Regions from separate parts of the Sinorhizobium sp. CCBAU 05631 genome, predicted to be linked through region 3. Evidence: predicted binding sites of a transcription regulator. Region 3 holds the regulator's gene; each other region holds the start of a gene.
The links. Region 3 encodes LexA, which represses DNA repair genes until DNA is damaged. Its sites were predicted from a motif close to TGTTCNNNNTGTGTTCNG; they were not measured.

Region 1 (4,426 bases), 230 kb from region 3:
TTCCGGATAGGCGCGGCCCATCTGGCCGACAAGCGCCGGCAGCAGCTTCCACATCAGCGGCTCCTGCGCGCCAAGCAGCTGCGCATGGCGCATGGCGCGGCGCATGATGCGGCGCAGCACATAGCCACGGCCTTCGTTGGAAGGCAGCACGCCGTCGGCGATCAGGAAAGCGGAGGAACGCAGGTGGTCGGCGATGACGCGGTGGCTCGCGCGGCGGTCACCCTCCGCCTTGACGCCGGTCGCCTCCTCGGAGGCTGCGATCAGGGCGCGGAACAGATCGATGTCGTAATTGTCGTGCTGGCCCTGCAGCACGGCGGCGACGCGCTCGAGACCCATGCCAGTGTCGATCGACGGCCGCGGCAGGTTGACCCGCTCTTCCTTGGTGACCTGCTCGTATTGCATGAAGACGAGGTTCCAGATCTCGATGAAGCGGTCGCCGTCTTCCTCGGCCGAGCCGGGCGGGCCGCCCCAGATCTGCTCGCCGTGGTCATAAAAGATTTCCGAGCAGGGACCGCAGGGACCGGTATCGCCCATCGCCCAGAAATTGTCGCTGGTCGGAATGCGAATGATGCGCTCGTCGCTGAGGCCGGCGATCTTCTTCCAGAGGTCAAATGCCTCGTCGTCGGTATGGTAGACAGTGACGAGCAGGCGCTTGGCGTCGAGCCCGTATTCCTTGGTGATCAGGCTCCAAGCGAGCTCGATCGCCCGTTCCTTGAAATAATCGCCGAAGGAGAAGTTGCCGAGCATCTCGAAGAAAGTGTGGTGCCGGGCCGTGTAGCCGACATTGTCGAGGTCGTTGTGCTTGCCGCCGGCGCGCACGCATTTCTGCGCCGTCGCCGCGGTCGAATAGGGCCGCTGCTCGAGACCGGTGAAGACGTTCTTGAACTGCACCATGCCGGCATTGGTGAACATCAGGGTCGGGTCGTTGCGCGGCACCAGAGGGCTCGACGGCACGATTTCGTGACCGTTCTTGCGGAAATAGTCGAGAAACATCGACCGGATTTCATTCACGCCGCTCATCTTGCGTCCTATCTGTGCACATGCCGGCTGCAACCCAGCGCGTTTTCCGCGCATTGCGCCGTTTTCCTTCAACCCCGCGTCTACCACGCATAGCCGCCTCGCCGATGACGCCGTCACCGGAACCACAGGCTTTTATCTTCCGCATATCATGCTGTCCAGACGGCAGCAAAAACCGGCCGATCTGATCGACGGCCGGTTGATGGCATGCAAACTGAAGTTTGGCTCTTACATGTCGGCCGCTTCGTCGCCTTCGCTCTCCGGCCCGCCATTTTCCAGGAACCGGTCGGCAATCAGCCCGGCGTTCTGCCGCAAGGCCATCTCGATTTCTCGAGCGAGATCGGGATTGTCGCGCAGGAACAGCTTGGCATTTTCACGCCCCTGCCCCAGGCGCTGGCTGTTGTAGGAGAACCAGGCGCCGGACTTCTCGACAATGCCGGCCTTGACGCCGAGGTCGATCAGTTCGCCGGTCTTGGAAACGCCTTCGCCATACATGATGTCGAACTCCACCTGCTTGAAGGGCGGCGCCATCTTGTTCTTGACGACCTTGACGCGGGTCTGGTTGCCGACGACTTCCTCGCGCTCCTTGACCGAGCCGATGCGGCGGATGTCGAGGCGGACCGACGCGTAGAACTTCAGTGCGTTGCCGCCCGTCGTCGTTTCCGGCGAGCCGAACATCACGCCGATCTTCATGCGGATCTGGTTGATGAAGATCACCATGCAGTTGGACTTGGAGATCGACGCGGTCAGCTTGCGCAGCGCCTGGCTCATCAGGCGGGCCTGCATGCCCGGCAGACTGTCGCCCATCTCGCCTTCGATTTCGGCACGCGGCACAAGCGCGGCCACCGAGTCGACCACAAGCACGTCGATCGCGCCGGAGCGAACCAGCGTGTCGGTGATTTCGAGCGCCTGCTCGCCCGTGTCGGGCTGCGAGATCAAGAGGTTCTCGAGGTCGACGCCGAGCTTGCGCGCATAGACCGGATCGAGCGCGTGTTCGGCGTCGACGAAGGCGCAGATGCCGCCCTTCTTCTGTGCCTCGGCAACGGTCTGCAGCGCCAAGGTCGTCTTGCCCGAGCTTTCCGGTCCGTAAATCTCGATGATGCGGCCTTTCGGCAGGCCGCCGATGCCGAGCGCGATATCGAGGCCGAGCGACCCGGTCGAGACGGTTTCGATCTCGACGACGCTGTCCTTCGATCCGAGCTTCATGATCGATCCCTTGCCGAACGAACGTTCGATCTGGGAAAGAGCCGCTTCAAGTGCCTTGCTTTTGTCCACCGATTTGTCCTCTACGAGCCGCAAAGAGTTTTGTGCCATTGGGTCCACCTTTAGGTTATTGGAGCTATCGAGGCAATGAAGCCGCCGCAGGAGATTTTGTACATGCTTTGTTCTATTTTGGCAATGGCACTTCAAGTCCCTGAATCAAAATAGGTATCTTGTGAGTGTTCGATTCCTGTTCACGGGCTATTGTAGCGCATTTCCACAGGCTGCGCGGCAGTTCGCACGGGCTTCTCGCCATAGCGCCGATTCGCCGATAGAGGTGTTCGAATGACGAAGCGGGAAATCACCGTTCTGGGCGGCGCCCATGTCGACCGGCGCGGCCGTATCAGCGGCACGACGGTGCCTGGAGCGAGTAATCCCGGAACCTGGTTCGAGGAGGCGGGAGGCGGCGGCTTCAACGCCGCCAGGAATCTCGCGCGTCTCGGCCACCGGGTGCGGATGATCAGCCCGCGCGGCGGCGATCCGGCCGGTGATCTGGTGGCCGCCGCGGCCGCCGCTGCCGGCGTCATCGATTGCCCATTCATCTTTCTTGATCGCAAGACGCCGAGCTATACGGCAATCCTCGAAAAGGACGGCAATCTGGTGATCGCCCTTGCCGACATGGATCTCTACGGCTCGTTCTCGCCACGCCGGCTGCAGCAGCGTGCGACGCGCGAAATCCTCGCGTCGAGCGATCTCGTGCTCATGGACGCCAACCTGCCTCAAGAGACGCTGACGGCGCTGGTCGATGCGACGGCGGGACCGCACCGCATTCTTGCCGGCATCGCCGTTTCCCCGGCCAAGGTGGTCCGGTACCGCCAAAGCCTGACCGGCCTCGACTTCCTCTTCATGAACGAGGCGGAGGCGCGGGCGCTGACCGGCGCCGAGGCCGCCGACGTAGAGGAGTGGCCGTCACTGCTGCGGTCTGCAGGCCTTGCCGGCGGCGTCGTCACCCGCGGCGGCAAAGCAGCGGTTGCCTTCGACCGGGAAGGCGCCTGCCTGGCCATCCCGCCTGCCCTGCCCGCACTTGCAGACGTGACAGGCGCCGGCGACGCGCTGGCATCGGGCTTTCTCGCTGCCCGGCTCGCCGGCTTCGATCTCGCCGGCTGCCTCCGGCGCGGCATCGCCGCCGCCGTCCTGACGCTCCACTCGCTGCTAGCCGCCGCCGAGGAGATGTCGGCGGACAATCTCGCGCGGGTGCTGGCCCTTGTGCCGGAGCCCCAAATGCTGTCATGAAGTCCGCAGCCGAATTCCGGGCGGAAGGCGGAAATGCATGACGACTCCCGCCCGCCTGACGCTCCCCTCATCAGAAGCGAAAGACCATGACAAAATCCTCCTCGCCTTTCCTGCCCATCGAGTATTCCGATGAAGTCGCCGCCGCCAAGGCGCGCGGCGCGCCCATCGTGGCGCTGGAATCGACGATCATCACGCATGGCATGCCCTATCCGGGCAATCTCGAAATGGCGCGCAGCGTCGAAGCGATCATCCGCGACCAAGGAGCCATCCCTGCCACGATCGCGGTGATCCACGGCGTCCTTCATATCGGCCTCGATGACGCGAAGCTTGAGGCTCTTGCGAAAACCGAGGGCGCAATGAAGCTGTCGCGCGCCGACCTCGCCTTCGCCCTCGCCGAGCGCCGTACCGGCGCCACGACAGTCGCCGCAACGATGATCGCGGCGGCGCGGGCCGGCATCAGCGTCTTTGCGACCGGCGGCATCGGCGGCGTCCATCGCGGCGCGGAACAGAGTTTCGACATTTCCGCCGATCTGGACGAACTCGCCCGAACCGGCGTCATCGTCGTTTGCGCCGGCGCGAAGGCCATCCTCGACATTCCGAAGACGCTGGAAGTGCTGGAAACCAGGGGCGTCCCGGTCGTCACCTATGACAGCGAAACCTTCCCCGCCTTCTGGTCGCGCGATTCCGGCATCCGGAGCCCGCTGATGCTGAACAGCCCAGCGGCTATCGCGAATTTCCAGCGGATGCGCGAACTGCTCGGCGTCGATGGCGGCATGCTGGTCGCCAATCCTGTCCCGGAGGAAAGCCAGATTCCGCGGGAGGAGATGGAAATCTACATCGCGCGTGCTCTGGACAATGCGGCGAGCGACGAGATTATCGGCAAGGCGGTGACACCCTATCTGCTCGACAATCTCTT
Region 2 (4,426 bases), 1.5 Mb from region 3:
ACGCTCGAAGGCGTGCCGGTCGGTATCTCCTCCGGCGCCGCGCTCCAGGCGGCGATCGAAGTCGGCCGGCGCGAGGAGAATGCCGGCAAGATGATCGTGGTGATCATTCCGTCCTTTGCGGAGCGTTATCTTTCGACGGTGCTTTTCGAGGGGCTGGGCGGGTAGAGGCGCGGGCACTGCGGAGCGGGATGAGAGGAGGTGCTCGGTTTTCCGCCCATACCGCGCTCGATCCCTTCGCTGTTCAGCGACACGACGATCTCGTGCCAATCGCCGGGCTTGTTCATGAGGTCGGCCTTGGTCGAAGCCGCTTTCGCATTCTCCGCACCTCCCTCATCGATCTCATCTTCGAGGCGAACTCGGCGATGAAAGGTTCATCCCGCCGTCGCTGATCGCGATCGCCTGAAAGGGCGCGGACGCTGTAGTGCAGCACGCTTCGGCGTTTCGGGGCGCTATTTCGCAATTCCGGGGCAAAGGCTTTGAAAAATTTCGAGCCTCTCGGCGTAGGAGGCAAGCGAAAGGTTTGGGAGAAAAGCCTCGTCACCGTCGCGGCGGATGAGATAGTCCGTCTCCGACAGCAGCCCTTTCTTGATCATTTCAGGAGACTGCCTGGCGGAGCCGTGAAAGGAATAGCTGGAGCCATGCATGTCCGTCCAGGTGCGCTCGACGCAATTGCCGGTGACGCGGTCAGCGAGCTTCGTCGTCGCGATCACGTCTCCAATGCAGCGCAACGAGTCATCGCGGAGATATTCGACGCAGAAGACTTTCGCGTCCTGCGGCGTGTGCTTCAGGCGGATCACAGCGTTTGCCGTTCCAATTCCCTCCTTCGAAACGATCGTCATCGTCATGCCGATTCTCGCCCCATAGGAGAGCTTGCTTGGGTTCTCGGACACTGCCGACCCCACGGCCGGTCCAAGGAGAATGCCTGCCACAAGGGCGAGCGGCATAACGAAACCGTTTGGTTGGAAGGTGCCGTTGAAGGGGAACACGATAGCGGGCCTTGAGAGATGGACTTGGATTTGTGCAACTGGGCCAGGCGAGCGCTACGCCGCTACCGGCAGGCGCTCGCCGGCGACGCGATAGGAGATCGCTTCGGCGAGATGGATCCGTCCGACGGTCGGTGCTTCGTCGAGATCGGCGAGCGTGCGGGCCACCTTCAGCACACGGTGATAGCCGCGCGCCGAGAACTTCATCTTTTCCGCGGCGTCCCTGAGGAGCTGCAGCCCCGCCGAGTCGGGTTCGGCGATTCTCTCGATCATCGCCGTCGATGCCCGGGCATTGCTCGTCAATTCCGGATGGCCGAGGGCGGCGAAGCGACCCCGCTGCAACTCGCGGGCGCGGGCGACGCGGCGCGCGACGACGGCGCTTGCCTCCGCCGTGCCGGGGCGGATGAGGTCGGCGGCACTGACGGCGGGCACGTCGATGCGGATATCGATGCGGTCCATCAGCGGACCGGAAATCCGCGCCTGGTAATCGGCCATGCAGCGCGGGCCGCGGGCGCAGCTGCGGCCCGGCTCGCCGGCCATGCCGCAGCGGCAGGGGTTCATCGCGGCGACGAGCTGGATCGCCGCCGGGTAGCTCACACGGTGATTGGCGCGCGCAATGACGCATTCGGCGGTTTCGAGCGGCTGGCGCAGCGCATCGAGCACCTGCGGGGGAAACTCCGGAAACTCGTCGAGAAACAGGACGCCATGATGGGCGAGCGACGCCTCCCCGGGTTTTGCCCGCAAACCGCCGCCGATCAGCGCCGCCATGGTGGCGGAATGGTGCGGCGCACGGAACGGCCGGCGGTCGGAGAGCTTGCCGCCCGCCAATTGCCCGGCGATCGAATGGATCATCGACACTTCGAGCAGTTCGGCTGGGGAGAGCGGCGGCAGGATGGACGGCAGACGCGACGCCAGCATCGACTTGCCGGAACCGGGAGGGCCTACCATCAGGAGATTGTGATTGCCGGCGGCCGCGACCTCCAGCGCCCGTTTGGCGCTTTCCTGGCCCTTGATGTCGGCGAGATCGGGAAGATCGGCGGCGGCCGCCCGGACTGCCGGTTCGGGGCGGGAGAGCACCTGCGTGCCGCGGAAATGATTGGCGATGGCAATCAGGCTGCGCGGCGCCAGGATATCGATCTCGGCGCCGGCCCAGGCCGCTTCAGCGCCGCTTTGGGCGGGGCAGATCAGCCCCTTGCCGAGTCCATTGGCCCCGATCGCCGCCGGCAGCGCGCCGGCAACTGGAGCGATCGTGCCGTCGAGATTGAGCTCGCCAATGACCACATAGCCGGAAAGTGCATCCGCTGGGATGGCGCCGAGCGCCGCCATCAGGCCGAGCGCGATGGCGAGGTCGAAATGGCTGCCTTCCTTGGGCAGGTCGGCCGGCGCCAGATTGACGGTGACCCGCTTGGCCGGCAGCGCCAGGCCCGAGGCGTGCAGCGCCGCCTGGACGCGTTCGCGGCTTTCGGCAACGGCCTTGTCCGGCAGCCCGACGATCTGCATGCCGACCTTGCCAGGAGCCACCATTACCTGGACGTCGACCGGAACGCCCTCGATACCCTGAAACGCAACCGTGCTGACGCGCGCGACCATGATGCCCCCATTGCTCCAGCCTGCACCGCACAACCGCCGCCGGTAGCAAGCCAAATCTTGCACGGTACGCGCTTAAAAACAAGAACAATAATAGAACAAACGCGCGTGAGGTGAAATCGGCGTGCCGGCGGCATGCCGATCGGGCAGGTCGAACGTTCCTAAACGATTGCGGAGGTCAGCCGCGTTTCTTTTCGATTGCATCCCAGAGCATGCCGGCGACATCGGCGCCGCCGAACTTCTTGACCTCGCGGATGCCAGTCGGCGAAGTGACGTTGATTTCGGTCATGTAATCCCCGATGACATCAATGCCGACGAAGAGGAAGCCGCGTTCTTTCAGCGCCGGTCCGATGCGGGCGCAGATTTCCTTCTCGCGAGCGGTGAGCTCGGTCGCCTCGGCGCGGCCGCCGACATGCATGTTGGAGCGGGCGTCGTGTTCGGCCGGGACGCGGTTGATGGCGCCAACCGGCTCGCCATCGACGAGCAGGATGCGTTTGTCGCCCTTTCGGACCGCCGGCAGATATTCCTGAGCAATGAAGGGCTCGCGAAACATCTGGCCGAACATTTCAAGCAGCGACGAGAGATTGCGATCGTCGCGCGCCGAATGGAAGACTCCGGCGCCGCCATTGCCGTAGAGCGGCTTCAGGATGATGTCGCCCATCTCCTCGCGGAAGCGGGCGATCTCGCTCGCATCCCGCGTGATCAGCGTCCGCGGCATCAGGTCGGGAAATTCGGTGACGAAGATTTTCTCCGGCGAATTGCGCACCCAGGCCGGGTCGTTGACGACGAGCGTCTTCGGGTGAAGCCGCTCCAGAAGATGCGTCGAGGTGATATAGGCCATGTCGAAGGGCGGATCCTGGCGAAGCAGGATGACGTCCATGGTCGAAAGATCGATCCGCTCGGGCTCGTCCAGCGTGAAATGGTCGCCCTTGACGTCGCGCAGCGTCATCTGCTGCGCGGTCGCATAGACCTTGCCGTCACGCAGCGACAGCTTGTCGGGCGTGTAGTGGAACAGCCGGTACCCGCGCGCCTGTGCCTCGAGGCTCATGGCAAAGGTGGAATCGCCCGCAATGGTGATGCCCGAGACATGGTCCATTTGGACCCCGACATTGACGATTCCTGCCATTTTCCCGTTCCCGTTGGTTCCCCTGCCGCATTCGCCCAAGGCGGAAATCGCTTCGGCGAAATCATACAGCAATTCAAAGCGCTACCGCGACGATCATGCACCCGCAACGGCGGACACCGCCACAGGAGGCCCGCCACATGTAGAATGCGCAAGGCGCTTAGGCAAGGAGACCGGCGCCTATTGGAAACCCTCGACGAGGCAGGTGATGAGGTCGTGATCGGAGAGCGGCCGCCCTGAGGTGTCGAGCGAGGGAACGATGCGGCTCTCGCCGATCTTCAGCCCCCGCGCTAAGAACCAGTCGAGCTTCATCGCCCGTTTCGGCCAACGGGTGATCAGGCTCGGACGGGTGGTCATCTGATCGAGCGGTCCGCCGTGGCGGGTGAAGCCGCGTGCAGCGCTCGCCGCAAAGAGGCCCTCCGCCTCGAAATCGCCGCCGATATGGTTTCCCGTATTGAGATCGCCGCCGGTCAGGATCGGAAGTTCGGGAAAGGTGGTGTCCAGCTGATCGATCAGTTCCTTCATCTGCCGCTCGCGATAGGCGGCGGTCGTGGCACTTTCCAAATGCGTGGAAACGGCGACGAAGGGACCCGCTTCGGTCTCGATCACGGCACCGACGGCGCAGCGCTCGCCGAGACGCGGCTGATCGGTGTCGTCCCTGAACCACAGGCGCTCCCCGCAAAGCCGCAACAGGAAGGGACGCCGGAGGGGCACGGCGGTCAGCAAGGCATTG
Region 3 (4,426 bases):
TAGAGATAGCGCCGCCAAGCACGCCGCTCTTGAACTTTTCCCCCAGACACAGTTTTGTTACAAAACTGTCACAATCCGGGGTTCAGAAAATGTTCGACGACAGGATCGAACTTTCCGACTGGCGTGAATGCGCTGCCGGACATCAGCGCAGCATTTTCGAGAATCGTCTCCATCCGAGTGTTCTCATCAAGGTTCTGAAGCTGGGATCCAGAGAAGCAAGCGGCACACGCCAGTCAAAGAGGGCGTTTGCATTCCTCAACCAATTCAAACGTTTCGGGGCCTATCGAACGTTTCGGCGTGAAGTCGACGAATTCCTTGAGCAGGCGAGAAAGTTCTCCCTCGCGGACGCCATCGAACTGCCGATACCGAAGATATTCGGCTTCGCCCAGACCGAGTACGGCCTGGGGCTCGTGGTGGAAAAAATAACCAGACGCGATGGGAAGCTCGCGCCCACCCTCGCTCAGTTGGCGTTTTCGGGGCAGCTCACCGCCAGGCATCTCACGATGATCGACGAAATCTTCGAACGGTTTCGCCGCCTGCACATCGTCATGATGGATGTAAATCCCGGCAATTTCGTCGTTACCGATCGCCGCGGTTACGATGAACTCATCTGCGTCGATGGGACGGGAGAGAAGAGTTTCTTACGCATTTTCGCTCTCTGTCGCCGTGCGAACGACATCAAGCTCAGACGGATGCGTTCGAAGCTGCTGACGAAGCTGGCGAGAATATTGGAGCATCCAGCCGCGATAGACGGAGAACAATCTGTCCACGCCGCACTGATGCGGCATTCAAAGCCGACCGGCCGCTATCTGCGCTTGTCAACTGCCTCGCCGCATCCGGCGCTCTTGGCGGCGGTCTTGTCGAGCGTACCGGTCTAATCGCCTCAACAGCTAAAGCTCCGGGGCAGGTTCGCGCCAAGCTTATATGGCTCGGCAGGCGAAAAATGCCTCGATTCAACTTTGGGTCGCCGATCGACGGGCTATAAACATCGACCTGAGCTGTGGGAAAACCCTGGAGCAGATTGCTACCAGCCAAGGGCGTGGCACCGGATCGAGCACCTGATCTCGTGACGTAGAATCGGCAATTAGATGTGTAATGGAGGCCTCGCCCGGAATTGAACCGGGGTACAAGGATTTGCAGTCCTCTGCGTCACCACTCCGCCACGAGGCCTCTCGTGCTCGTAAAATCGAGCGATGGCGGGCGTTTAAAACGAATCCATGTGGAGCGCAAGAGGGAGACGTTCAAAAAAGACGCCCACAAACAGCTTTGAACAGGCCGGAATACGAGAGCGCTTCTTGCCGGTGGCATGGCGGACGCCGAGACCAATAAACGCCGGCCGCAGTAAGCGAGATCACGGAAGGCAAAGAGAACAGTTCTGTCGTCGCGACCGCGCGAAACGACCGCACACAGGATCGGCACAGGAACCCAAATCGGCCTAGTGATAGCGCCGGATCAGACCGACGAGTTTGCCCTGAATTTTCACGCGGTCGGGTCCGAAGATGCGCGTTTCGTAAGCCGGATTCGCCGCTTCCAGTGCGATCGATGCGCCCTTGCGGCGGAATCGCTTCAAGGTTGCCTCCTCGTCGTCGATCAGGGCGACGACGATGTCGCCCGGGCTGGCGGTGCTGGCGTTGCGGATGATCACCGTGTCGCCATCGAGAATGCCCGCCTCGATCATCGAATCGCCCTTGATTTCGAGGGCGTAGTGCTCGCCGCTGCCGATCATCTCGACCGGCACGGAAATCTCGTGCGTATTGTTCTGAATGGCCGAAATCGGCACGCCGGCGGCGATCCGGCCCATGACCGGCACTGTCATGGACGCGCTCTCGACCGGCGGCGTTGGCGCCGGCTTCGGTGCCGGGGGCTTGCCGAGGCTGCCCTCGATGACGCTCGGCGAGAAGCCGCGCCGCGGCTGGGCTGGGCTCGAATAGGCTTCCGGCAGCTTGATGACCTCGAGCGCTCGGGCCCGATTGGGTAGCCGGCGAATGAAACCGCGTTCTTCCAGCGCAGTGATCAGCCGGTGGATGCCCGATTTCGACGCAAGATCGAGCGCATCTTTCATCTCGTCGAAGGAGGGCGGGACCCCGGATTCCTTCATCCGTTCATGAATGAACAGAAGCAATTCCTGTTGCTTGCGGGTCAGCATGCGCGTCACTCCAGATTCGCGAAACAAATCAAGAACAGAAACTATCCGTTCCATATGTGTTCCGCAAGCACTTAATATTCCGTGAACTCATGCGTCGAGGCGCGTCCGCTATCAGGGCGGCACGGACGGTTTGTGGGTATCGATGGTGGTGAAGACTTGCGTGCGGCAAGCGTCACACAAAGGCGAGCGTTTGCTCACCTTTGACGACGCTGTGCATCGTCTTGACAAGCCGTCCTAGTAGGCGAGGCGCAGCCCGCCGGGGCTAAGAACGTCGAAGTCGGGTTCAGGGTAGGGGCCGTACCACTGGGTGTAGGTCGTGTTGCCCGTAGCGCCTGTCGTGGCGCATCCTGAAAGTGTGAGAAGAGCGATTAAGGCGGCGGCGATCAGAGATTTGAGAGGCATGGTAGTCCCCACTTGCGGGAGTTGCCGATATGCAATGATGCCAGGTGCTAAGTCTCTCTCAAATCAGGCTCTTTGGCAAGCGAGGGGCAAGGCGGGAAGACGGCACATCGGGTGGAAAACACCGCTCCCTCTGACTTCGGGTCGCTCGCTTCTTAACGGAATTCGCGTTCGCAATGGGTCTGCTGCGAATACAGTCTGAAGTGGTGGTCGTCCGAGGGTGACGAGCCACGTCGGATCGGCCCGCTACAGAGATGTCGCTGATGTCTTAGCGATGTTCTGTTACCTATGTCTCCGGGTCGGACAAAGGTCGTTTGGTGGAGTCGAAGGGAGTCGAACCCTCGACCTCCGCAGTGCGATTGCGGCGCTCTCCCAACTGAGCTACGACCCCAGCCGTTCATCTATATAGGCGGATTTGAGCGCCCGCGCCAGTCCCTCCCGGCGTCTCGCGTGGGGAGGATCGGGGCCGTCGTGGATGTCACTCGAGGAGAATTTGCTTGAGCGTCGCGGCGTCCTCGATGAAGGCGGCGGGATCGTCATTGGCGACGAATTCCAGCATTGCAAAGCGTCGCCCGGTCCAGCGCGATGCGGGGAGGGCCGTGAGGACGCTTCGCCAATAGTCGGATGCCGATGCCAGGGGAAAACGGTTGCGATTTCGATCCCAGGCGAAGACGTGGACATGAGATACATGCTGACCGATGCGGGCGACCTCTGCGAGCGCCTCGCCGAGCTCCAGCCCGGGCCGCGGCTGCCAATAGAGATAAACATTGTCGTGGGCGATCGCGTCGATCAGGCGGCTTGCCGAGTCGGTCGTGTCCGTCAGCGATTGCGGGTGATATTCCAGCGAGACGGTCACGCGGTGGCGCGCGGCTTCGGCGCCCATGTCGCGGATCGCCTTTGCGGCATCACGTCTTTCGCCTGCGCTGTAGTCCTTTGAATCGCGCCGGCGGGTGCCTGGCCAGATGCGGATATTCGAGGCACCGAGTGCAATCGCGCTCTCGAGCGCACGCCTGAATTCGATGAGGTCGTCAGTCGGTGGCGCGACATAGGATCCGTAGGATGTCGTCAGTTCGGCCCTTGCGCTGAGGAGCCCGACGATCCGGGCGTTGGACGTGTCGCCCGGAGCAATATGAGCGTCGCCTGCCCATTCGATCGCCGCAAGACCGGCGCTCCGGGCTAAGCCGACGATTTTTTCCGGAGGCAAGCTCCTGAAGGTGACGGTGCAGAGCCCCGGTTCGAAATCGCTCATGCCATGCGCTCCAGGTCGTGCTTGCGGACTTCGAACAGCAGCTGCCGGCCTTCCAGAAAGCGCTCGATTTCGTCGACGGCCATTTCGCCGAGTCGCGTCCTCTCAAGTCCGATGGCGCCGGCAATGTGCGGCGTTAGGAAGACGTTCGGCAAATCATAGAAAGGCGACGTTCCTTCCGGCACCTCGGGATCCGTCACGTCGATGACGGCATTGATTGCGCCCGTCTTCAGCCGGTCTATCAGTGCGGCCTCGTCCACGAGCGCACCCCGCGCCGTATTGATCAGTGTCGCACCGTTCTTCATCAGGGACAGCCGCCGCCCGTCGATCATGTGCTGGGTCTCGGGCAGAGAAGGCGCATGCAGCGAGACTATATCCGAATGCGCCATCAGCGTCTCGAGATCGGCTTTTTCGACACCGATAGCCGAAGCGCTTTCTTCCCCGACCACGGGATCGTAGAGCAGCACCCGATAATCGAAGGGGCGAAGCAGGTCGATCACCCGCCTTCCGATCCGCGAGGCGCCAACGATGCCGATGGTGCGGCGGTAGTTTCCAATAGCCTGCCCCTGCAGCAGCTGGATGCGCTGACGCCCTCTGTCGGCGGCATAAAGGTCGCGGAAGCGAAAAACGTGCTT
Region 4 (4,426 bases), 1.4 Mb from region 3:
CCGGAATCGGTGCGTCCCGCGCCGCGGATCGAGACGGTCTCGCCGGTCAGGGACAGCACTGCCTTCTCGATCGCCCCTTGTACGGAGGGACCGTTCTCCTGCCGCTGCCAACCGACATAATCGGAGCCGTCATATTCGACGGTCAGCCGGTAGCGCGGCATCAGGAAATCCTCGTGCCGGCGGCGATCGGCGTGCCGCGCAGAAAGTCAGGCGCAGCAAGCGCCTTGCCGCCTGCCCGCTGCAGGCGCGTCGGCCGCACCGCCCCTTCGCCGCAGGCGATCGTCAAGCCGTCGTCCAGGATCGTGCCCGGCGTGCCGGCCCCTGCGGCAAGCTCCGACCCCAGCACCTTGATCCGCTCCATCCGCCCGGCGACCTGAAGTTCGAACCAGGCGCCCGGAAAGGGCGCGAGGCCGCGGATATGATTGTGAACGTCGGCCGCCGGCCGCATGAAAACGATCCGCGTCTCGTCCTTCGTAATCTTGGCGGCGTAGGCGACGCCTTCCTCGGGCTGCGGTGTCAGCGTCAGTTCGCCCATCTCGAGCCGCACCATCGCCTCTTTCATGAGCGCCGCTCCGACATGCATCAGCTTGTCGTGCAGCTCGCCGGCCGTCATCGTCTCGCCGATCGGAACAGACTTGACGAGCGCCACGGGCCCGGTGTCGAGGCCCTTATCCATTTTCATCACCATCATGCCGGTCTCACGGTCCCCGGCCATGATCGCCCTCTGAATCGGTGCGGCACCCCGCCAGCGCGGCAGGAGCGAGGCATGGCCGTTATAGCAGCCGTGGCGAGTGCCCGAGAGGATCTCCTCCGGCAGCAGCAGGCCATAGGCGACGACGACTGCCACATCGGCACCGAAATCGCGAAAGATCTGCCGATCCGCGGTTTGCCTGAGGTTGACGGGTGTCAACACCGGAACACCGAGAAGTTCGGCCGCCTGATGCACCGGCGACTTTTGCAGATCGAGGCCGCGCCGGCCGCCGGGACGCGGCGGCTGCGTGTAGACGGCGACGATCTCGTGACGCGCCTCGACGAGAGCAGAGAGCGTCGGCACGGAGAATTCCGGTGTGCCCATGAAGATGATGCGAAGCGGCAAGGCGGTGAACTCCGTCTTTCTCAAATGCCCCAAGCAGGGCAGCGGCTCCGAGTCAAACGCCTCTAGGCGCGGGGCGCGACGGTCAGATGGCCTTGGCGCCGCGCGTCTTGGCCGCCTTGGCGAACTTGCGGATCACCATGTCGCGCTTGAGCTTGGAGATGTAATCGATGAACAGGACGCCGTTCAGATGGTCGATCTCGTGCTGCAGGCAGGTGGCGAGCAAGCCGTTGGCCTCAACTACCTGCTCCTTGCCGCCGCGGTCGAGATATTCGACGGTGATCGCCGCCGGTCGCTCGACTTCGGCATAATAGTCAGGGATCGACAGGCAGCCTTCCTCGTAGACGGAGCGCTCCTCGGAGGATTTCACGATCTTCGGATTGAGGAAGACCAGCGGTTTCTTCTCCTCGCCCTCCTTCGAAACGTCGAGAACCAGAAGGCGCTTCGGCACGCCGATCTGGATCGCCGCCAGTCCGATGCCGGGAGCGTCATACATGGTCTCGAGCATATCGTCGGCAAGCCGGCGAATGTCGGCGTCGATCGTCTCAACGGGCGTCGAAACCTGGCGCAGAAGCGGATCGGGAAGGATGATGAGCGGCTTGATCGTCATGCTCCCCCATAGCCGATCTTTCCGTCGCTGCGCAAGAAAATTGCCGTGTGATGAGTTGAGCCGTTTGTTCTTGTTTTGATCTAGTTTTCAGATGCGAATCTGTTTAGGCTGCCGCCATGGAGCCCACTGCCTTCGCCATCGACCAGCCGCTGTTCCTCATCGGCACCTTTCCCCTAACGGCTGGCCATCTGCTCAGCCTCGCCGCTCTCCTGTTCGTTTTGCTGGCAATTGCGTCGGCCCGCAGGGCGCGGGCGCTTCGCGCCGACGACCGGGACCAGCAGCTATCGGCGCTGCTCGCGGCACAGACCGAAATGCAGGGACGCATCGCCGCGATGGCCGATGTCTTCGGCACACGGCAGGCGGAACTCAACCAATCGCTCAGCCAGCGCATCGACGGCATGACGCACCGGATCGGCGCGTCGATCAGCGAACAGACGAAGGCGACCCACGAGAATTTAAGGCGGCTGCAGGAGCGGCTGGCGGTCATCGACAGCGCCCAGAATAATATCCAGTCTCTCGCCAGGGACATGGCCGGGCTGCAGAGCATTCTTGCCAACAAGCAGACGCGCGGCGCCTTCGGCCAGTCGCGGATGGAGGCGATCGTTGCCGACGGCCTGCCGATGGGCGCCTTCACCTTCCAGGCGACGCTTTCGAACGGGGCGAGGCCGGACTGCATCATCCGCATGCCGAATGCCCAACCGCCGCTCGTCATCGACGCAAAATTCCCGCTCGAAGCCTGGAATGCCATGCGTGATGCGGAAAGTGCCGAGCGGCGCCAGCAGGCGGCGCAAGCCTTCCGACGCGACATGGAGGTCCATATCCGCGATATCGCCAGCAAATATCTGCTCGCCGGCGAGACGCAGGAAACCGCCTTCCTGTTCGTTCCGTCCGAATCGATCTTTGCGGAAATCCACGAGCATTTCGAAGCGACCGTCCAGAAGGCGCACCGCCAGCGCATCGTCATCGTCTCGCCGTCGCTGCTGCTCCTTTCCATCCAGGTGATCCAGTCGATCCTGAAGGACGCCCGCATGCGCGAGCAGGCGCATCTGATCCAGGGCGAGGTGGTGCGCCTGATGGAGGATCTCTCGCGGCTCGACGAACGGGTCCGGAAGCTGCAGGGCCACTTCGCGATGACCCAGAAGGATGTCGAGGACATTCTGATCTCCTCCGACAAGCTGACGCGTCGCGGCGCCAAGATCGAGGCGCTGGAACTGGAGGCCGCACCGGCGAACCACGGCGCCAGGGAGCCGGCCGACAAGAGTGAGCGGGCAGTCGACAACCGCATCGGGCAATTGAAGCTGCGGGTGGTTGACGAAGACTGACGGCCTCGGGCACTCTCCGGCACAATCAGCAACCCGACGGGACATCTCCACATGATCACTGTTCTTGGGTCCATCAACATGGACCTGATCGCCACGACCGCACGCCTTCCGAAGCCGGGCGAAACCGTTGCCGGAACGGGCTTTTCCACCGCCGCCGGCGGCAAGGGGGCGAACCAGGCGCTGGCAGCCCGGCGCGCCGGCGCTTCCGTGCGGATGGCCGGCGCCGTCGGCTCGGACAGCTTTGCGGAAGGCGCGCTTACCCTGCTCAAGGAGGCGGGCACGGACCTTGGCCTCACCAAGACCGTGAGCGAGCCGACCGGGACCGCCCATATCCTCGTCGGCGGTGACGGCGAGAACGTCATCGTCGTCGTCGCCAGCGCCAATGCGACGGTGAGCGAGAGCGACGCGGTCACGGCCCTCGAGAAAATGGCGGCCGGCGACACGCTGATGCTGCAGCTCGAAATTCCGGCGGCCTCGGTGGAGAAGGCGCTGGTGGAGGCCAGACGCCGTGGCATCCGCTCGATCATCAACATCGCGCCGTTAACGCCGGAGGCGGCCCGCCTTGGCCGCATGGCCGACATCGTCATTGCAAACGAGACCGAGTTCGAGCTTTTGGCGGGCAAAAGCGGTATTGCCGGCGCTGAGCGTGAAGCGGCAATGAAGGACCTCCACGACGAAACCGGACAGATCGTCATCGTCACCCTCGGTGCCGAGGGTGTCGCCGCCGTCCATCAGGGCGATATTCACAGCGCCAAGGGGCTGGCGATCGAACCCGTCGATACGGTCGGAGCTGGAGATACGTTCTGCGGCTATCTCGCGGCAAGCCTCGACGCGGGACTCGCCTTCCCCGATGCGCTGCGCCGTGCCGCCGCCGCCGGATCGCTCGCCTGCCTGAAAGCGGGAGCACAGCCGTCCATACCGCTCGCCTCCGAGGTCGCCGCGCGCCTTTGACTGCCGCAGTCTATTTTTGGTCCGTTTCGCGATCTGGATAGGATTTGGCGCGGCAACGATGCTCGCCGCGCAGAATCCACTTTGGACGGCCAGGAATTGGCCCGGATGTTGGCCTTAAATTAATCTTTGATGATCTATCCAGATTGCGAGGCAGCCCGCTCGCATCGGTCCGGCTCCTGCATGCCGGTCGGCATCACGCGCTCCATGATGGAGCTTCACCCACATTTGGAATGTCATGCCGCAGGCAAGAAACCTGCGGACCTCTCAGTGCGTGAGGATTTCATGTTCAACTTCCATGCAAAATCGCTGGCCACCAAGCTGATCGCCGTCACGGGCGGCACGATCGCTCTCGTGTTGCTCGCATCGAATTTCGTTCTCATTTCGCAGACCCAGGATCGTGTCGAAACGCTCGTCTTCGACGGCGCCAAGACGGAGGCCCGCGCGATTGCC

Region 1: the regulator LexA is predicted to act here: its motif matches at 2,390-2,407, upstream of recA (recombinase RecA).
Region 2: the regulator LexA is predicted to act here: its motif matches at 2,654-2,671, upstream of SS05631_RS19310 (YifB family Mg chelatase-like AAA ATPase).
Region 4: the regulator LexA is predicted to act here: its motif matches at 1,769-1,786, upstream of SS05631_RS00280 (DNA recombination protein RmuC).

Annotation. Positions count from the first base shown of each region.
Region 1 covers NZ_CP023063.1:1,700,053-1,704,478, forward strand. Annotated here, with positions in the region: gene alaS (alanine--tRNA ligase) at 1-1,020, opposite strand, end outside; gene recA (recombinase RecA) at 1,246-2,331, opposite strand; gene SS05631_RS08460 (carbohydrate kinase family protein) at 2,563-3,510, shown strand; gene SS05631_RS08465 (pseudouridine-5'-phosphate glycosidase) at 3,597-4,426, shown strand, end outside.
Region 2 covers NZ_CP023063.1:3,983,121-3,987,546, reverse strand. Annotated here, with positions in the region: gene cysK (cysteine synthase A) at 1-165, shown strand, start outside; gene SS05631_RS19315 (hypothetical protein) at 450-890, opposite strand; gene SS05631_RS19310 (YifB family Mg chelatase-like AAA ATPase) at 1,041-2,573, opposite strand; gene gshB (glutathione synthase) at 2,749-3,696, opposite strand; gene SS05631_RS19300 (endonuclease) at 3,874-4,426, opposite strand, start outside.
Region 3 covers NZ_CP023063.1:1,473,887-1,478,312, forward strand. Annotated here, with positions in the region: gene SS05631_RS07385 (YrbL family protein) at 90-878, shown strand; tRNA gene SS05631_RS07390 (tRNA-Cys) at 1,097-1,170, opposite strand; gene lexA (transcriptional repressor LexA) at 1,436-2,146, opposite strand; gene SS05631_RS31345 (hypothetical protein) at 2,381-2,548, opposite strand; tRNA gene SS05631_RS07405 (tRNA-Ala) at 2,861-2,936, opposite strand; gene SS05631_RS07410 (sugar phosphate isomerase/epimerase) at 3,024-3,794, opposite strand; gene SS05631_RS07415 (hydroxyacid dehydrogenase) at 3,791-4,426, opposite strand, start outside.
Region 4 covers NZ_CP023063.1:56,147-60,572, reverse strand. Annotated here, with positions in the region: gene truA (tRNA pseudouridine(38-40) synthase TruA) at 1-161, opposite strand, end outside; gene fmt (methionyl-tRNA formyltransferase) at 161-1,096, opposite strand; gene def (peptide deformylase) at 1,179-1,703, opposite strand; gene SS05631_RS00280 (DNA recombination protein RmuC) at 1,820-3,025, shown strand; gene SS05631_RS00275 (ribokinase) at 3,077-3,976, shown strand; gene SS05631_RS00270 (methyl-accepting chemotaxis protein) at 4,259-4,426, shown strand, end outside.